4 regions of the Geobacillus sp. DSP4a genome follow, and region 3 is predicted to be linked to each of the others. Evidence: riboswitches for the same ligand, from Rfam matches in the RefSeq annotation. Region 3 holds a riboswitch; each other region holds the start of a gene.

Region 1 (3,574 bases), on a different contig from region 3:
CACATCATAACCCGCCTTGATCTTCGCACCGACTTTCGCCACGAGCGAGGCGAAAAACTGCTTCGGCAGCTGTTCAAGCAGTTCGGAAAAGGGAAATTCGATCGTCATCGTCCACACCTTCTCAAACATTCTTGAAATTCTAGTGCAACATCATATATCGTTAAAAGCAAAATGTAAAGAAAAATTTTTTTCCGAGGTGAACGCTCATGACGATCCGCATCGCCTGCCTGCAGCTTGACATTGCATTTGGCGATCCAGCAAAAAACGAACAGCAAGCCGAACAGGCCGTGGAATCCGCTGCCAAAGACGGCGCTGACATCATCGTGCTGCCAGAGTTATGGACGACCGGCTACGATTTGACGCGCCTGGATGAAATTGCCGACGAAGGCGCCGAACGGGCGAAGGCGCTCGCTTCCCGATTGGCGCAAACGTACGGCGTCCATTTCGTCGCCGGTTCGGTCGCCAAAAAAACAGCCGCCGGCGTGACAAACACGATGATCGTGGCCGACCGCCATGGCCAAATCGTCGGCGAATACAGCAAGCTTCACCTGTTCCAATTGATGGATGAACATTTGTATTTGCAGCCGGGAAACGAGCCAGGCTTGTTCTCGCTTGACGGGCTGCCGTGCGCTGGGGTCATTTGCTATGACATCCGATTTCCGGAGTGGATTCGCGCCCATGCGTTGGCCGGAGCGGAAGTGCTGTTTGTCGTCGCCGAATGGCCGCTTCCCCGCCTTCACCATTGGCGGACGCTCCTGATGGCGCGGGCGATTGAAAACCAATGCTATGTCGTCGCTTGCAACCGGGCCGGACGCGACCCGAACAACGTCTTCGCCGGCCATTCGCTCATCATCGACCCATGGGGCGAAATTATCGCCGAGGCGGACGAGAAGCCGGGCATTCTCTCGGCCGACATCGATCCCTCGCTCGTTGCGGACGTCCGCGCACGCATCCCGGTGTTTGCCGACCGCCGGCCGCACGATTATGAAGAGGCGGCAAAAAAATTTTTCAAAACGTATTGACAATCCGCCAGCCCAACCTGTATCATTCGAATCAAGCAACCAAACGATTGTTAACATCGTGAAAATTGCAAAAACTTAATAGCTAGATCGGTACTCTTATCAAGAGTTGGCTGAGGGAATTGGCCCAATGAAGCCCAGCAACCGACCGTAATGCTATCGTGAGATAGGGCGCACGCCAAAGGCGGCGCCGGAAGCGAACCGCTTCCGCAGGGCACGGTGCTAAGTCCAACAGAAAGACCGATGTCTTTCTGAAAGATAAGAGGCGCGAAGACGATGCATCTTCAAGCCTCTTTCCGTATGCGAAAGAGGCTTTTTCATTTGCCAAAACCTAAAGGGGGAACGTGAAAATGACGATTGTCCAATCCACTGTTTACGAACCGCTCACCGAACAAAAAGCGACCGCCCTCGCCGTCCGCCTCGGCCTATTCCGAGACGGGGCGCCGCTTGTGTGCCGCGAAATCGGCGACGGAAACTTAAACTTAGTCTTTCATATCGTCGATCAGGAAACGAAGCAAGGCGTCATCATCAAACAGGCGCTCCCGTACGCGAAAGTCGTCGGCGAAAGCTGGCCGCTCACGTTAAAGCGCGCGGTTATTGAAAGCAACGCGTTGCGCACGTTTGCCAGCTATGTACCGCAATACGTGCCGAACGTCTACTATTCTGACGAATCGCTTGCCATTACCGTGATGGAAGACTTGTCCCGTCTGCAAATCGCCCGCAAAGGGTTGATCGAAGGGAAAACATTCCCGCTTTTGTCCCGGCATATCGGCGAATTTATCGCCAAAACAGCGTTTTACACATCCGATTTCGGCATGAACCAGCAAGAGAAAAAGAAATTGGCGCAAAGCTTCGTCAATCCGGAACTGTGCAAAATCACCGAAGATCTCGTCTTCACCGATCCATTTTTCGACCATGACACGAACAACTTCGAAGGCGAGCTGCGGCCGGACGTCGAAACGCTTTGGAATGACGACCGCCTCCGTTTGGAAGCGGCGAAGTTGAAGCGCAAGTTTTTAACCGAAGCCGATGTGCTTCTGCATGGCGATTTGCATACCGGCAGCATTTTCGCAAGCACCGACGAAACGAAAGTAATCGACCCGGAATTCGCCTTTTACGGCCCGATCGGCTTTGACCTTGGGCAATTTTTCGCCAACTTGCTGTTAAATGCGTTGTCCCGCCCTGACGTTGAGCGCCAACCGCTCTTTGATCACATCGACCGGACCTGGGACGTCTTTGCGTCCATATTCTCGGAGCTTTGGCGCACCAAAAGCATCGAGACGTACGCCGCAACACCGGGCTTGCTTGACGAAGTGCTCCGGCATGCGTTCATCGATGCTGTCGGCTTTGCCGGCTGCGAAGTCATCCGCCGGACGATCGGCCTCGCCCATGTGGCCGACCTTGACGGCATCGAGCAGAAAGAAGCCCGCCTTGCCGCCAAACGACACGCGCTCCGCCTCGGCCGCCGCCTAATTGTCGAGCGCAACGAGCTGACCGGAACGGACGGCTTCCGCCGAGTGTTTGCAGAAACCGAATAGTAACACGGCGACGACCGGCCCAGTGCCGGCCCGGATCAACGGAAAATGTGAAAAGAAAGGAAGACGACGATGGACACCTTTGCCATCCCGCGCTCTGTCGAGTGGCGCGAGACGCATATCACGATTTTAAACCAACAAAAATTGCCATTAGCAACAGAATATATCGACCTGCATACGCTTGAAGACGTGTACGATGCGATCGCCTCGCTGAAAGTGCGCGGAGCGCCGGCGATCGGCATCACCGCCGCTTATGGTCTGGCGCTCGCCGCCTCGCATTATAAAGCGGAAACGGTCCACGAGTTCCATAGCCGCCTAAAGCAAGACCGCGATTATTTGGCAAGCGCCCGCCCGACGGCCGTCAATTTGGTTTGGGCGCTTGACCGGCTCACTGCCGCCGCCAAAGACGCCGCCTCGGTCAACGAAGCGAAAACGGCGCTTATTCACGAGGCGATCCGCATCCAAATCGAGGACGAAGATGTCTGCCGCCGCATCGGCGAACATGCGTTATCGCTTTTTCGCCCAGGCGACCGGGTGATGACGATTTGCAACGCCGGCTCGATCGCCACCGCCCGCTACGGCACGGCGCTCGCCCCGTTTTATTTGGCGAAAGAGAAAGGGATCGAGTTATCCGTGTACGCCCTTGAGACGCGCCCCGTTTTGCAAGGAGCGCGTCTGACCGCCTGGGAGCTGATGCAAGCAGGCGTCGACGTCACGCTTATTACGGACAACATGGCGGCGCAAACGATCAAAGCGAAAGGGATTCGCGCCATTATCGTCGGAGCCGACCGGATCGCACAAAACGGCGATACAGCGAACAAAATCGGCACGTTCGGCCTCGCCTTGCTCGCCAAATCGTTTGGCATTCCGTTTTACGTCGCCGCACCGTTGTCCACCATCGATTTGGCGACAAAGACAGGGGCAGACATCCCGATTGAAGAGCGCCATCCGGATGAAGTGACCCATCTGGCCGGCGTGCGCGTCGCCCCGGAAGGCGTCAACGTGTATAACCCGGCGTTT
Region 2 (3,574 bases), on a different contig from region 3:
CCTCGTTCCGCCACTATTTTTTTCACCGTCGCGACAAAAGCTGACCACCCAATTTCCAAAATGGCGTCGACTCCACCTGACAAAATAGCGGTGATCCCAAGAATAATAGAAATGAGAGTGGAGCCGGTCAACACAATCGAAACAACCGTCGTCGCGATTGTCTGTGACACGCCGAGCGTCCCGGCAACAAGCGCCAGCAAACTCATAACCTATCGCCTCCTTCCAGTAAATGATAATCGATCAAAACTTTTTTCAAAAACATTCTGTGTCTATCTCATCCTTCGCACTAAACGAGAATAAACCCTGCCGTAAAGCAGCACCAATACAATAAATCCTATTTTGATGGGCATGCTGGCCGCTTTTAGGCGAAAAGCAACTCCAATCAACACAACAAGCGGCAGGCTAATCAGAATAAAATACGGCCACGACCATTGTTTCACCCACTTCACTCCTGTCTGCGATGCGGTTTCTAGTAAATTCCTTGTTAATATCATCTATTTTAATCATACACCTTGACTCTAAAAAAAAAGAGAAATCGTTCAACAATTTTATCTTTTTTACATATTTCGACATATTTCGTACTATTGACATGAAACAGAGATGCTTTTAAGAGATTAGTACAAGGTAAGGGAGGAGATACAATGATTCTTTTTTATTACGTCATCCCATGTTTCCTACATCATCATATGGTATAATAATCCCAACCAACATGAAACGAATGGAGAAGGAATCCACTTGAAAAGCATCAAACCCGGCCGCGGCCCGTCGATGCAAGGGCTGTTCGGCAGCATCGCCGCTGTGTTGTTCGGCATCTTTTGGATGGTGATGACCTTCTCCATCACCGCGGACTCGCCGTTTCCCGCCGCCCGCTTTTTTCCGTTTTTCGGCCTTGTCGTCATCGCCATCGGTGTATTTCAAGCAATTTACCATTACAAAAATGCGACGGGAAAACAACGCATGTCCTTATTGGACATTGTCGTCAGCGAGAAAGAGCCCGACCCACTGAACGTCCGATTTGGAGGCGAAGAGAAAACAAACAAGTATTGCCCATACTGCGGAGAACATGTGCAGCGTGATTTTCAGTTTTGCCCCCGATGCGGGAAAGCGCGAGCCCTTGACGCGAGCCGCTCTTTTTATCTGAATCTCTTTAACTTTTGAAATTTCCTTCTTCACCGTATTGAATAATTTCAAAAAATACATTAAATTATATAGTAATAGTCAAGACGAAATAAACAACCGCATACGGACATTCTTATCAAGAGAGGGGGAGGGACTGGCCCGGTGAACCCTCAGCAACCTGGCCGCGGCCAAGGTGCTAAATCCAGACAGGCAACAGCCTGGAAGATAAGAAGAAGCGAACGAAAAGTCTTCTTCTTAGAAGGCTTTTTTCTTTTACTACAACGAAATGGGGGAATCAAACGTGGGGCTGCTCGATGAGTTGAAACAACGCATTCTCATCGCCGACGGAGCGATGGGGACGCTGTTATATTCGCATGGCGTCGACCGTTGTTTTGAAGAATTGAATCTATCGAATCCAGACGAAATCATTCATATTCATGAAGCGTATATCGCGGCGGGCGCCGATGTCATTCAGACGAATACATACGGCGCCAACTATGTGAAACTCGCGCGCTACGGCTTGCAAGACGAGGTGCCGGCGATCAATCGGGCCGCTGTAAGACTGGCGAAGCAAGCAGCCAATGGGGGGGCGTACGTGCTCGGAACGATCGGAGGGCTGCGCACGTTAAACAAAAGTGTCGTACCGCTTGACGAAGTGAAGCGGACGTTTCGCGAGCAGCTGTTTGTGCTGCTTGCCGAAGGGGTTGATGGTGTGCTGCTGGAGACGTATTACGATTTGGAAGAGTTGGAGACGGTGCTTGCCATCGCGCGCAAAGAGACGGACTTGCCGATTATCGCCCATGTGTCGCTCCATGAAGTCGGCGTTTTGCAAGACGGCACGCCGCTCGCGGACGCCCTTAGCCGCCTGGAGGCGCTCGGGGCCGATGTTGTCGGGCTCAACTGCCGGCTTGGTCCGCACTATATGATTCAGTCGCTTGAGGAAGTGCCCCTGCCCAATCGCGCATTTTTGTCGGCGTATCCGAACGCGAGCCTCCCGGATTACCGCGACGGCCGGCTTGTCTATGAAACGAACGCGGAATATTTTGAAGAGGCGGCCAAAGCGTTCCGCGATCAAGGGGTGCGCTTGATCGGCGGGTGCTGCGGCACGACGCCGAAACATATTGAGGCAATGGCAAAGGCGCTCGCCGACCGGACGCCGGTGACGGAAAAAACGGTGAAGCGGCGCACGGCATCTGTATCGGTGCAAGCCGATCGGCCCGCGCCGACTCCGCTTCCCGAGCTCGCCCGCACGCGCCGCTCGGTCATTGTCGAACTCGATCCGCCGAAGCAACTCGGCATTGACAAGTTTCTCGCTGGGGCGAAAGCGCTCCATGACGCTGGCATCGACGCGCTGACGTTAGCTGACAACTCACTTGCCACGCCGCGCATCAGCAACGCCGCCGTCGCCACGATCGTGAAAGAGCGGCTCGGCGTCCGCCCGCTCGTGCATATTACGTGCCGCGACCGCAACTTGATCGGCCTGCAGTCGCATTTGATGGGGTTGCATACGCTCGGCATCACCGACGTGCTCGCTATTACCGGCGACCCGTCGAAAATCGGCGATTTCCCGGGAGCGACGTCCGTGTATGATGTGTCGTCATTCGATCTCATCCGCCTAATCAGCCAATTCAACGAGGGATTATCGTACTCGGGCAAACCGCTCGGGCAAAAAACGAACTTCTCGATCGGTGCGGCCTTCAATCCGAACGTCCGCCATTTGGATAAAGCGGTCGAGCGAATGGAGAAAAAAATTCAATGCGGCGCCCACTATTTCTTGACCCAGCCGGTTTACTCGGAAGAAAAAATCGTGCAAATATACGAAACAACGAAACATCTCGCCACGCCGATCTACATCGGCATTATGCCGCTGGTAAGCGCGCGCAACGCCGAGTTTTTGCACCATGAAGTGCCGGGGATCACCCTGTCGGACGAGATTCGCGCCCGCATGGCCGCCTGCGGCAGCGACCCAGTAGAAGCGGCGCGCGAAGGAATTGCCATCGCCAAATCGCTCATTGACGCGGCGTTTGATTTGTTTAACGGCATTTATTTGATCACGCCGTTTTTGCGCTATGACATGACGGTCGAGCTCGTCCGCTACATCCATGAAAAAGAAGCGGCCGCCAAAGAAAGGAAGGTTGTTCATGGCTAACATCACCTTAGAACAGCAGCTGCAGCGAAAAATTCTCGTCATTGACGGCGCGATGGGGACGATGATCCAAAGCGCCAACCTATCAGCCGCCGATTTTGGCGGCGAGGCGTATGAAGGGTGCAACGAATATTTGACCCTCACCGCCCCGCCTGTCATCCGCCGCATTCACGAAGCGTATTTGGAAGCGGGCGCTGACATCATCGAAACGAACACGTTCGGGGCGACGCGCATTGTGCTCGATGAATACAACCTCGGGCATTTGGCGCTCGAGTTGAACATCGAAGCGGCCAAGCTCGCCAAACAAGC
Region 3 (3,574 bases):
CATTTTGCACAGCGCCATCGTTCGCAAAAACGCGCTCATCGGCATGGGCTCGATCATTTTGGACCGCGCGGAAATCGGGGAAGGCGCGTTTATCGGCGCCGGCAGTTTAGTGCCGCCGGGCAAAAAAATTCCGCCCAACACGCTCGCCCTCGGACGGCCGGCGAAAGTCGTCCGCGAACTGACGGAAGACGATATCCGCGAAATGGAGCGCATCCGCCGCGAATATGTCGAGAAAGGGCAGTATTACAAAGCGCTGCAGCAACAGCGGACATCGTGCGCCGACAAAAAAGAGCTACCGTGATCAGGCAGCTCTTTTTCTTTCATCACTTGTCCGCCAGCGCCAGCGCTTGTTCTCTCAGCGTCGTCGCTTTATCAGTGCGCTCCCACGGCAAGTCGATGTCCGTACGCCCAAAATGGCCGTAAGCAGCCGTCTGTTTGTAAATCGGGCGGCGCAGGTCAAGCATTTTGATGATGCCCGCCGGGCGGAGATCGAAGTTGCTGCGCACGACCTCAATCAAAATGTCTTCCGACACTTTGCCGGTGCCGAACGTATCAATGGAAATCGATACCGGACGGGCGACGCCGATCGCGTAGGCGAGCTGCACTTCGCATTTGTCGGCCAGTCCTGCCGCGACGATGTTTTTCGCGACATAGCGGGCCGCATACGCTGCCGAGCGGTCGACTTTCGTCGGATCTTTGCCCGAGAACGCGCCGCCGCCATGGCGGGCGTAGCCGCCGTACGTATCGACGATGATTTTGCGCCCCGTCAACCCAGCATCCCCTTGCGGACCGCCGATGACAAACCGTCCTGTCGGGTTGATGAAATAGTTCGTGTTCTCATCAAGCAGCTCGGCCGGCACGACCGGTTTGATGACCTGCTCTTTAATGTCGCGCTCGATTTGCTCTTGCGTAATTTCCGGATGGTGCTGCGCGGACACGACGATCGTATCGACGCGCACCGGTTTGCCGTTTTCATCGTATTCGATCGTCACTTGCGTTTTCCCGTCCGGCCGCAAGTACGGCAAGACGTCCGTTTTACGCACTTCCGCCAATCGACGCGCCAAGCGGTGCGCAAGCGAAATCGGCAGCGGCATCAATTCTTCCGTCTCATTGCAGGCGAACCCAAACATCAATCCTTGGTCGCCGGCGCCGATCGCTTCAATTTCCTCGTCAGTCATCTGACCTTCGCGCGCCTCAAGCGCCCGGTCCACTCCCATCGCAATGTCCGGCGACTGTTCGTCAATCGACGTCAACACCGCGCACGTATCAGCGTCAAACCCGTATTTGGCGCGCGTGTAGCCGATCTCCCGGACCGTATCGCGGACGATGCGCGGAATGTCCACGTACGTTGATGTTGTGATTTCCCCACTCACGAGCACCAGCCCGGTCGTCACGCTCGTTTCGCAGGCGACGCGGGCGTTCGGATCTTTTTCCAAAATGGCATCCAAAATGGCATCAGAAATTTGGTCGCAAATTTTATCCGGATGTCCTTCCGTCACAGACTCTGACGTAAACAAGCGGCGTTTGGCTGACATTCGGTTTGTTTCCTCCTCTTAACATAATGTGGCGACACGGAACTCATTTCCCTTTTTCCCTTCGCAATATAAAAAACCTTTCCTGTAACGGCTGAGGAAAGGTCATGGCAATCGTATTGCTTCCTTTCACTCTTATCGTTCAAGGACTGCGCCTTGCCACAGGTTAGCACCATTTCACACATGTCCAGTTGTGACGGTTGCTGGGCTTCATCGGGCCTGTCCCTCCACCGGCTCGGGATAAGAGTATCCGTTCAATGAATTATCTTATCGCAATTGAAGGAACAAAGTCAACCGCAGAAGTGAATTTTTTATCATCCCGCTTCCGCGCACGAACCCAAGCAAAGGAGGAATGAGCGCCTTTCCCTTGCCTCCATAAAACAAAGGGAAGCTAAACGCAGCCCCTTTCTTTTGTATAGGAGGGGAGCGCGTCTATATAAACGTGCCGCTTCCGGCTGCATGCTTGAACAAGACGAGGCGGATTTGGCAAACGTATTGCCGATTTGGGTCATCACTGCCTGCTTCCTTAATAGCAAGACAGTAAGACAACCCGGGAACGGCCGCCTCCCGCTTGAAGCACAGGCGGGAGAGCGTGCAAAATCTGAAAAATAGGCAAAATAAGTTCAAAAAAACCCACACAATTAGTATGGACTATTAATAAAAATGTGTTATACTATTTTCAAGAGTGATTACAAAAAGAAGGCAGGTTGTGAACATGGGGATCGCAAACATGACAAATAAGCTGGATGTATTGCTGCAAAAACCGTACGTGCATCATCAACTGTCCGTCGCCGAGCTCGTCGAGAAAGTCCTGCGGCGGAACGAAGGACGGCTGACGCACACCGGAGCCGTCGCGGTGACAACCGGCAAGTACACAGGGCGGTCGCCGAAAGACAAATACATCGTCGAAGAACCGTCCACGAAGCAAACGATCGACTGGGGAACGGTCAACCAGCCGATGTCTCCGGAAACGTTTGAGAAACTGTACGACAAAGTGCTCGATTATTTAATGAAACAAGATGAACTGTTCGTCTTTAAAGGCTTTGCCGGCGCCGATCCGAAATACCGGCTGCCGATTCAAGTCGTCAACGAATTCGCCTGGCACAACTTGTTCGTCCATCAGCTGTTCATCCGCCCGAGCGCCGAGGAGCTCGCCGCGCACGAGCCGCAATTCACCGTCATTTGCGCGCCGAACTTTAAAGCCGACCCGAAGGTGGACGGGACGCGCTCGGAAGCGTTCATCATCATCTCGTTTGAACGGCGCACCGTGTTGATCGGCGGCACCGAGTATGCCGGCGAAATGAAAAAATCGATTTTCTCGGTCATGAACTATGTGCTGCCGGAACAAGGCATCCTGCCGATGCACTGCTCGGCCAACGTCGGGCAGGAAGGCGACGTCGCCCTCTTTTTCGGCTTGTCGGGAACGGGAAAAACGACGCTCTCGACCGACCCGAACCGCCGCTTGATCGGCGATGACGAACACGGTTGGTCAAGCCGCGGCATTTTCAACATCGAAGGCGGCTGCTATGCGAAATGCATCAACCTATCGCGCGAGAAAGAGCCGCAAATTTTTGACGCCATCGGCTTCGGCGCGGTGCTCGAAAACGTCGTTCTCGACGACGCGACGCGGGTGCCGAATTACGACGACGGCACGCTGACGGAAAACACACGCGCCGCCTACCCGCTTCAGGCGATCCAAAACATCATCGACCCGAGCGTCGCCGGCCATCCGTCCACGATCGTGTTTTTGACAGCCGATGCGTTCGGCGTCCTGCCGCCGATCAGCAAGCTGACGCGCGAACAGGCGATGTACCATTTCTTAAGCGGCTACACAAGCAAGCTCGCCGGCACCGAACGCGGCGTCACCGAACCGGAAGCAACGTTCTCAACGTGCTTCGGCGCACCGTTTTTGCCGCGCCCGGCCGTCGAATACGCGGAAATGCTCGGGCAAAAAATCGCCGAACACAACGTCCGCGTCTTTTTGGTCAACACCGGCTGGACAGGGGGACCGTACGGCGTCGGCAGCCGCATGAAGCTCGCCT
Region 4 (3,574 bases), on a different contig from region 3:
TTTGAACGCCGCCAAAATTTCATTTTTCTCTTCATCGGTGAGCACGTATTTGTCGCGCAAATGCTCCGGCAGTTTGGCAATGTCCCAATGCTCGTACAGGACGCCTTGGCTGTTTAAAAAGGCGCGCACATTCTCCTCTCCTGTAATCACTTCACCTGTTTTTCTCACTTTGATGACGGCCATGTCAAAATCCCCCTTCTAAAAGATGTATATTAACCAACCGGCAGGCCGGCCCGTTGCAAAAGCAGCCGCTTCACCTGCCAGCTGAACAAAAACTCCCACGCTTCCAAATGTTTTTTCGCTTCAAACGCCGTTCGTCCCCAGACGGTAATGCCGTGGTTGTGGATCAACACGGCGCCGGCGTCGCCATGAACATGGTTCGCAAACTCCCGAGCCAGCGTCGGGATGTCGGCGTCATTGTTAATGATCGGGATGCGCACTGCGGCGTTTTCTTCCCAAATGCCAAACGCCTTGATGATTTCCTGGCCGGAAAAGACTGCTTCCCCGTTTGACGCATACAGTTCAGAAATCAAATTGTTGTCCACGGTATGAACGTGCAAGACGCAACCGGCGTTTGTGCGGTTGTAAATTTCCACATGCAGCAGCGTCTCCGCTGATGGCTTTAAATGTGTTTTCTCCGCTGGTCGGCCGGCAGCGTCAACGAGCAAGAAGTCCTCATCCGTTTGCTTCCGCTTATCCTTGCCGCTCGCTGTCACCAAAAACGTCAACGGGTCGTCCGTCACTTTGATCGACAAATTGCCGCTTGTTGCGAAAAACCAATCGCGGGCGGCGAGCTCGGCTTTCACTTCCGCAAGCTCGTTCCACTTTTTCACGACGATGCTCATACGATCACCTCCATTCGCTGCAACGCATCCATCACGTCAAAAAACGTCGCAAATGGCGCGTGCGGCAGGTCAAGCTCTTGACATTTTTCAAGCAGAAAATCGCGCGCCAGCACATAGTCGGCTTGCCTGGCCACCGCCAAGTCGGTGATCGAATCGCCGATGACGACGTGATACCCGTCCGGGCGGGCAAGCCTGCGCAATAGCGACGGCTTGCAGCAGCCGCAGCCGTTTTGGCACCGGCTGTCACATGCATGCGGCCATGTGATGCGGATCGTCTCACCGCTGAAATCGGAGCCGTTGCAAAAAATCCGCTCCGGTTCAATGAGCCCTTCAAGCAGCGGATAGACGAAAAAGTCGATGCCGCCGCTCACGATATAGAGCGGGATGCTTTGCTCTTTTGTCCATGCGACAAACTCGCGGAACCCTTCGCGCAAGCGGGCGGTGCTAAGCAAAAAGTCAACAATCTCCCCTTTCAGCGCTGACGGAAGAAGCGAAAACATTTTTCCGACGCCTTCCTGAACGGAGATGCGCTGGGCGAGAATGTCGTCCTTTAGCGCCTCCCACTCCGGCGGGGCGAACTGTTTCATAATCGCGATGATGTTGTCGTTTTCCGTGATCGTGCCGTCAAAATCGCAAAAAAGAACGAGTTGTTTCGTCATGCTTCCACCTCAATAGCGCCCCAGCGGTCGATCGCCTTTTGCAGCGCCTCGTTGTCTTTCGCCGCTTCACGAAGCGGACGGCCGACCAGCGCTGCGTCGATGGCGGCGCGAAACGCCTTTCCGCCGCCGATCGCCCCGTCCGGGTGGCCGTGGATGCCGCCGCCGGCGTTGACGACGCTGTCAAGGCCAAAATCGCGGACAAGGAGCGGCACCAAGCCCGGATGGATGCCGGCCGATGGCACTGGAAACGCCCGGGCAAACGGCTCTTGTTCATCGGTCAGCGCCCGGGCGATGCCAAGCGCCTGCTCGCGCTCCAAGGCGACGCTGCCGTACGGCGACGGGAACAGAACAAAGTCGGCGCCGGCAAGCCGCAAAAGCTTTCCAAGCAAGAGCGACGGGGCGACGCCGTAAAACTCCGACGGCGTGATCGCGCCGCTGAACGCCGGGTGGGCCATGATCGGAACGGAAATCTCTTCATCTTCCCGCAACCCTTGCAGGACGTCCAATCCATAGGCGAACACGTTGAACAACAGCACATCGGCGCCAAGCTCAGCCGCCCGTTTCGCTTTTTCTTTCAGTTCAAACGTTTTGCCGGTCAAGTTGACGGCATACAGCGTCCGCTTGCCTGTTTGTTCGTACACCTCTTCGAGCGCCGCTTTGCCTTCTGTAATGCGCTTCGCAAATGGCAGACGATCGCTGTCAAACAAAATTTCGTCATCTTTGACCAAGTCAACGCCGCCAAGCGCTTGCTTTTTCAACTCTGATGTCAAATACGCCAAATCGCGGCCGACGATGCCTTTGAAAATGCTCATCAACAGCGGGCGGTCGTACACTCCGACCTTTTCGCGAATGCCGGCGATGCCAAAGCGCGGCCCCGGAAACTGCCGCTTCCATTCTTCCGGAAATGCCAAATCAAGCAACCGCACTTCCCCGTCAAGCGACAGCTTGCCGAACGTCGTCACCAACAATGCTGGCAAATCGGCGCTGAAGTTGACGGTCGGGTAAGCGATTTTGACGATTGCCCGCTTCAACCGCTTGCCGAAATAGGCGTTTACCCGCTCGCTCTCGCCAAGCTCTTCGATCGCAACGACTTCCCCTTTATGCTTGCGAAGCTGGTCTTGCTCTAGCTGCGGCAAGTCGGTCCATGTGCCGACTGTCAAGCCGAGCGCGATTCCTTCCGCCTTTTGGCGAATATCGTGTTCATCATGAAGCAAATACGTCGCAATGACTGCACTCATCGTCCATCCCTCTTTCAATATATGGCGAAATAAAAAAGCCCCTTCCTAAGAAGAGGCGTCATTCATTCATGGCGCTCTTCTTATCTCCCAGCGTTTCCGCTGCAAGAATTAGCACCGTGCTTAGCGTGCGCCAAGCCGGTTGCCGGGCTTCATTGGGCTCGTCCCTCCGCCTGCTCTTGATAAGAAAGCCTGCTCGTTTATGCACTTGTCAAACGATTGGCAAATTTACTTTGAATTATGACAGCCTTTGCCGCCGTTGTCAATCATTTTTTTCAAAACAGCCTGGTCAACGTTGTCCCGTCAACGGTTCATTGCCGCTCTTTTTTTCAAAACAATCCGAGCCGGCCGATCCGCTCCGCCGCTTCGCGAAGCCGCGCTTCATCGGTCAACAATCCAACGCGCACATACCCTTCGCCGTGTTTTCCAAAACCGATGCCTGGGGCGACGGCGACGTGCGCCCGCTCAAGCAACAGATCGGCAAATTCGGCGGATGATGCGCCTTTTGGCAACGGAAGCCAGGCGAAAAATGATCCAGACGGCGCCGGCGCTTCCCAGCCGATCGCGCGCAAAGCATGAATAAACGTATTGCGGCGCGCCTCGTACAAGGCAACGAGCTCCGCGACGCAGTCTTGCGGGCCGAGGAGCGCAGCTGCCGCCGCTTCTTGGACGGCGCCGAACAAGCTGACGTACAAATGATCTTGCAACAACTCAATGGCACGGATGATCCGCTCATTGCCGACAGCGAACGCCACGCGCCAGCCGGCCATATTGTACGTTTTCGAGAACGTGTAGATTTCAACGCCAATGTCTTTCGCCCCGTCCACTTCTAGAA

What was found. Region 3 has a riboswitch for S-adenosylmethionine ahead of metK (methionine adenosyltransferase). Riboswitches for the same ligand answer to the same signal wherever they lie in the genome.
Positions count from the first base shown of each region.
Region 1: linked by a shared signal. The riboswitch ahead of mtnK (S-methyl-5-thioribose kinase) and the one ahead of metK (methionine adenosyltransferase) in region 3 are both predicted to bind S-adenosylmethionine.
Region 2: linked by a shared signal. The riboswitch ahead of ETC02_RS05525 (bifunctional homocysteine S-methyltransferase/methylenetetrahydrofolate reductase) and the one ahead of metK (methionine adenosyltransferase) in region 3 are both predicted to bind S-adenosylmethionine.
Region 4: linked by a shared signal. The riboswitch ahead of mtnW (2,3-diketo-5-methylthiopentyl-1-phosphate enolase) and the one ahead of metK (methionine adenosyltransferase) in region 3 are both predicted to bind S-adenosylmethionine.

Region 1 is NZ_SDLD01000021.1:42,626-46,199, forward strand. It holds gene ETC02_RS09190 (pyridoxal phosphate-dependent aminotransferase) at 1-108, opposite strand, end outside; gene ETC02_RS09195 (carbon-nitrogen family hydrolase) at 207-1,022, shown strand; SAM riboswitch class I at 1,116-1,284, shown strand; gene mtnK (S-methyl-5-thioribose kinase) at 1,370-2,557, shown strand; gene mtnA (S-methyl-5-thioribose-1-phosphate isomerase) at 2,627-3,574, shown strand, end outside.
Region 2 is NZ_SDLD01000010.1:58,977-62,550, forward strand. It holds gene ETC02_RS05510 (uberolysin/carnocyclin family circular bacteriocin) at 1-206, opposite strand, end outside; gene ETC02_RS05515 (hypothetical protein) at 270-440, opposite strand; gene ETC02_RS05520 (zinc ribbon domain-containing protein) at 736-1,158, shown strand; SAM riboswitch class I at 1,250-1,351, shown strand; gene ETC02_RS05525 (bifunctional homocysteine S-methyltransferase/methylenetetrahydrofolate reductase) at 1,421-3,268, shown strand; gene metH (methionine synthase) at 3,261-3,574, shown strand, end outside.
Region 3 is NZ_SDLD01000004.1:39,692-43,265, reverse strand. It holds gene ETC02_RS02665 (gamma carbonic anhydrase) at 1-301, shown strand, start outside; gene metK (methionine adenosyltransferase) at 324-1,535, opposite strand; SAM riboswitch class I at 1,665-1,779, opposite strand; gene pckA (phosphoenolpyruvate carboxykinase (ATP)) at 2,248-3,574, shown strand, end outside.
Region 4 is NZ_SDLD01000021.1:38,490-42,063, forward strand. It holds gene ETC02_RS09170 (1,2-dihydroxy-3-keto-5-methylthiopentene dioxygenase) at 1-183, opposite strand, end outside; gene ETC02_RS09175 (methylthioribulose 1-phosphate dehydratase) at 213-845, opposite strand; gene mtnX (2-hydroxy-3-keto-5-methylthiopentenyl-1-phosphate phosphatase) at 842-1,504, opposite strand; gene mtnW (2,3-diketo-5-methylthiopentyl-1-phosphate enolase) at 1,501-2,742, opposite strand; SAM riboswitch class I at 2,820-2,928, opposite strand; gene ETC02_RS09190 (pyridoxal phosphate-dependent aminotransferase) at 3,069-3,574, opposite strand, start outside.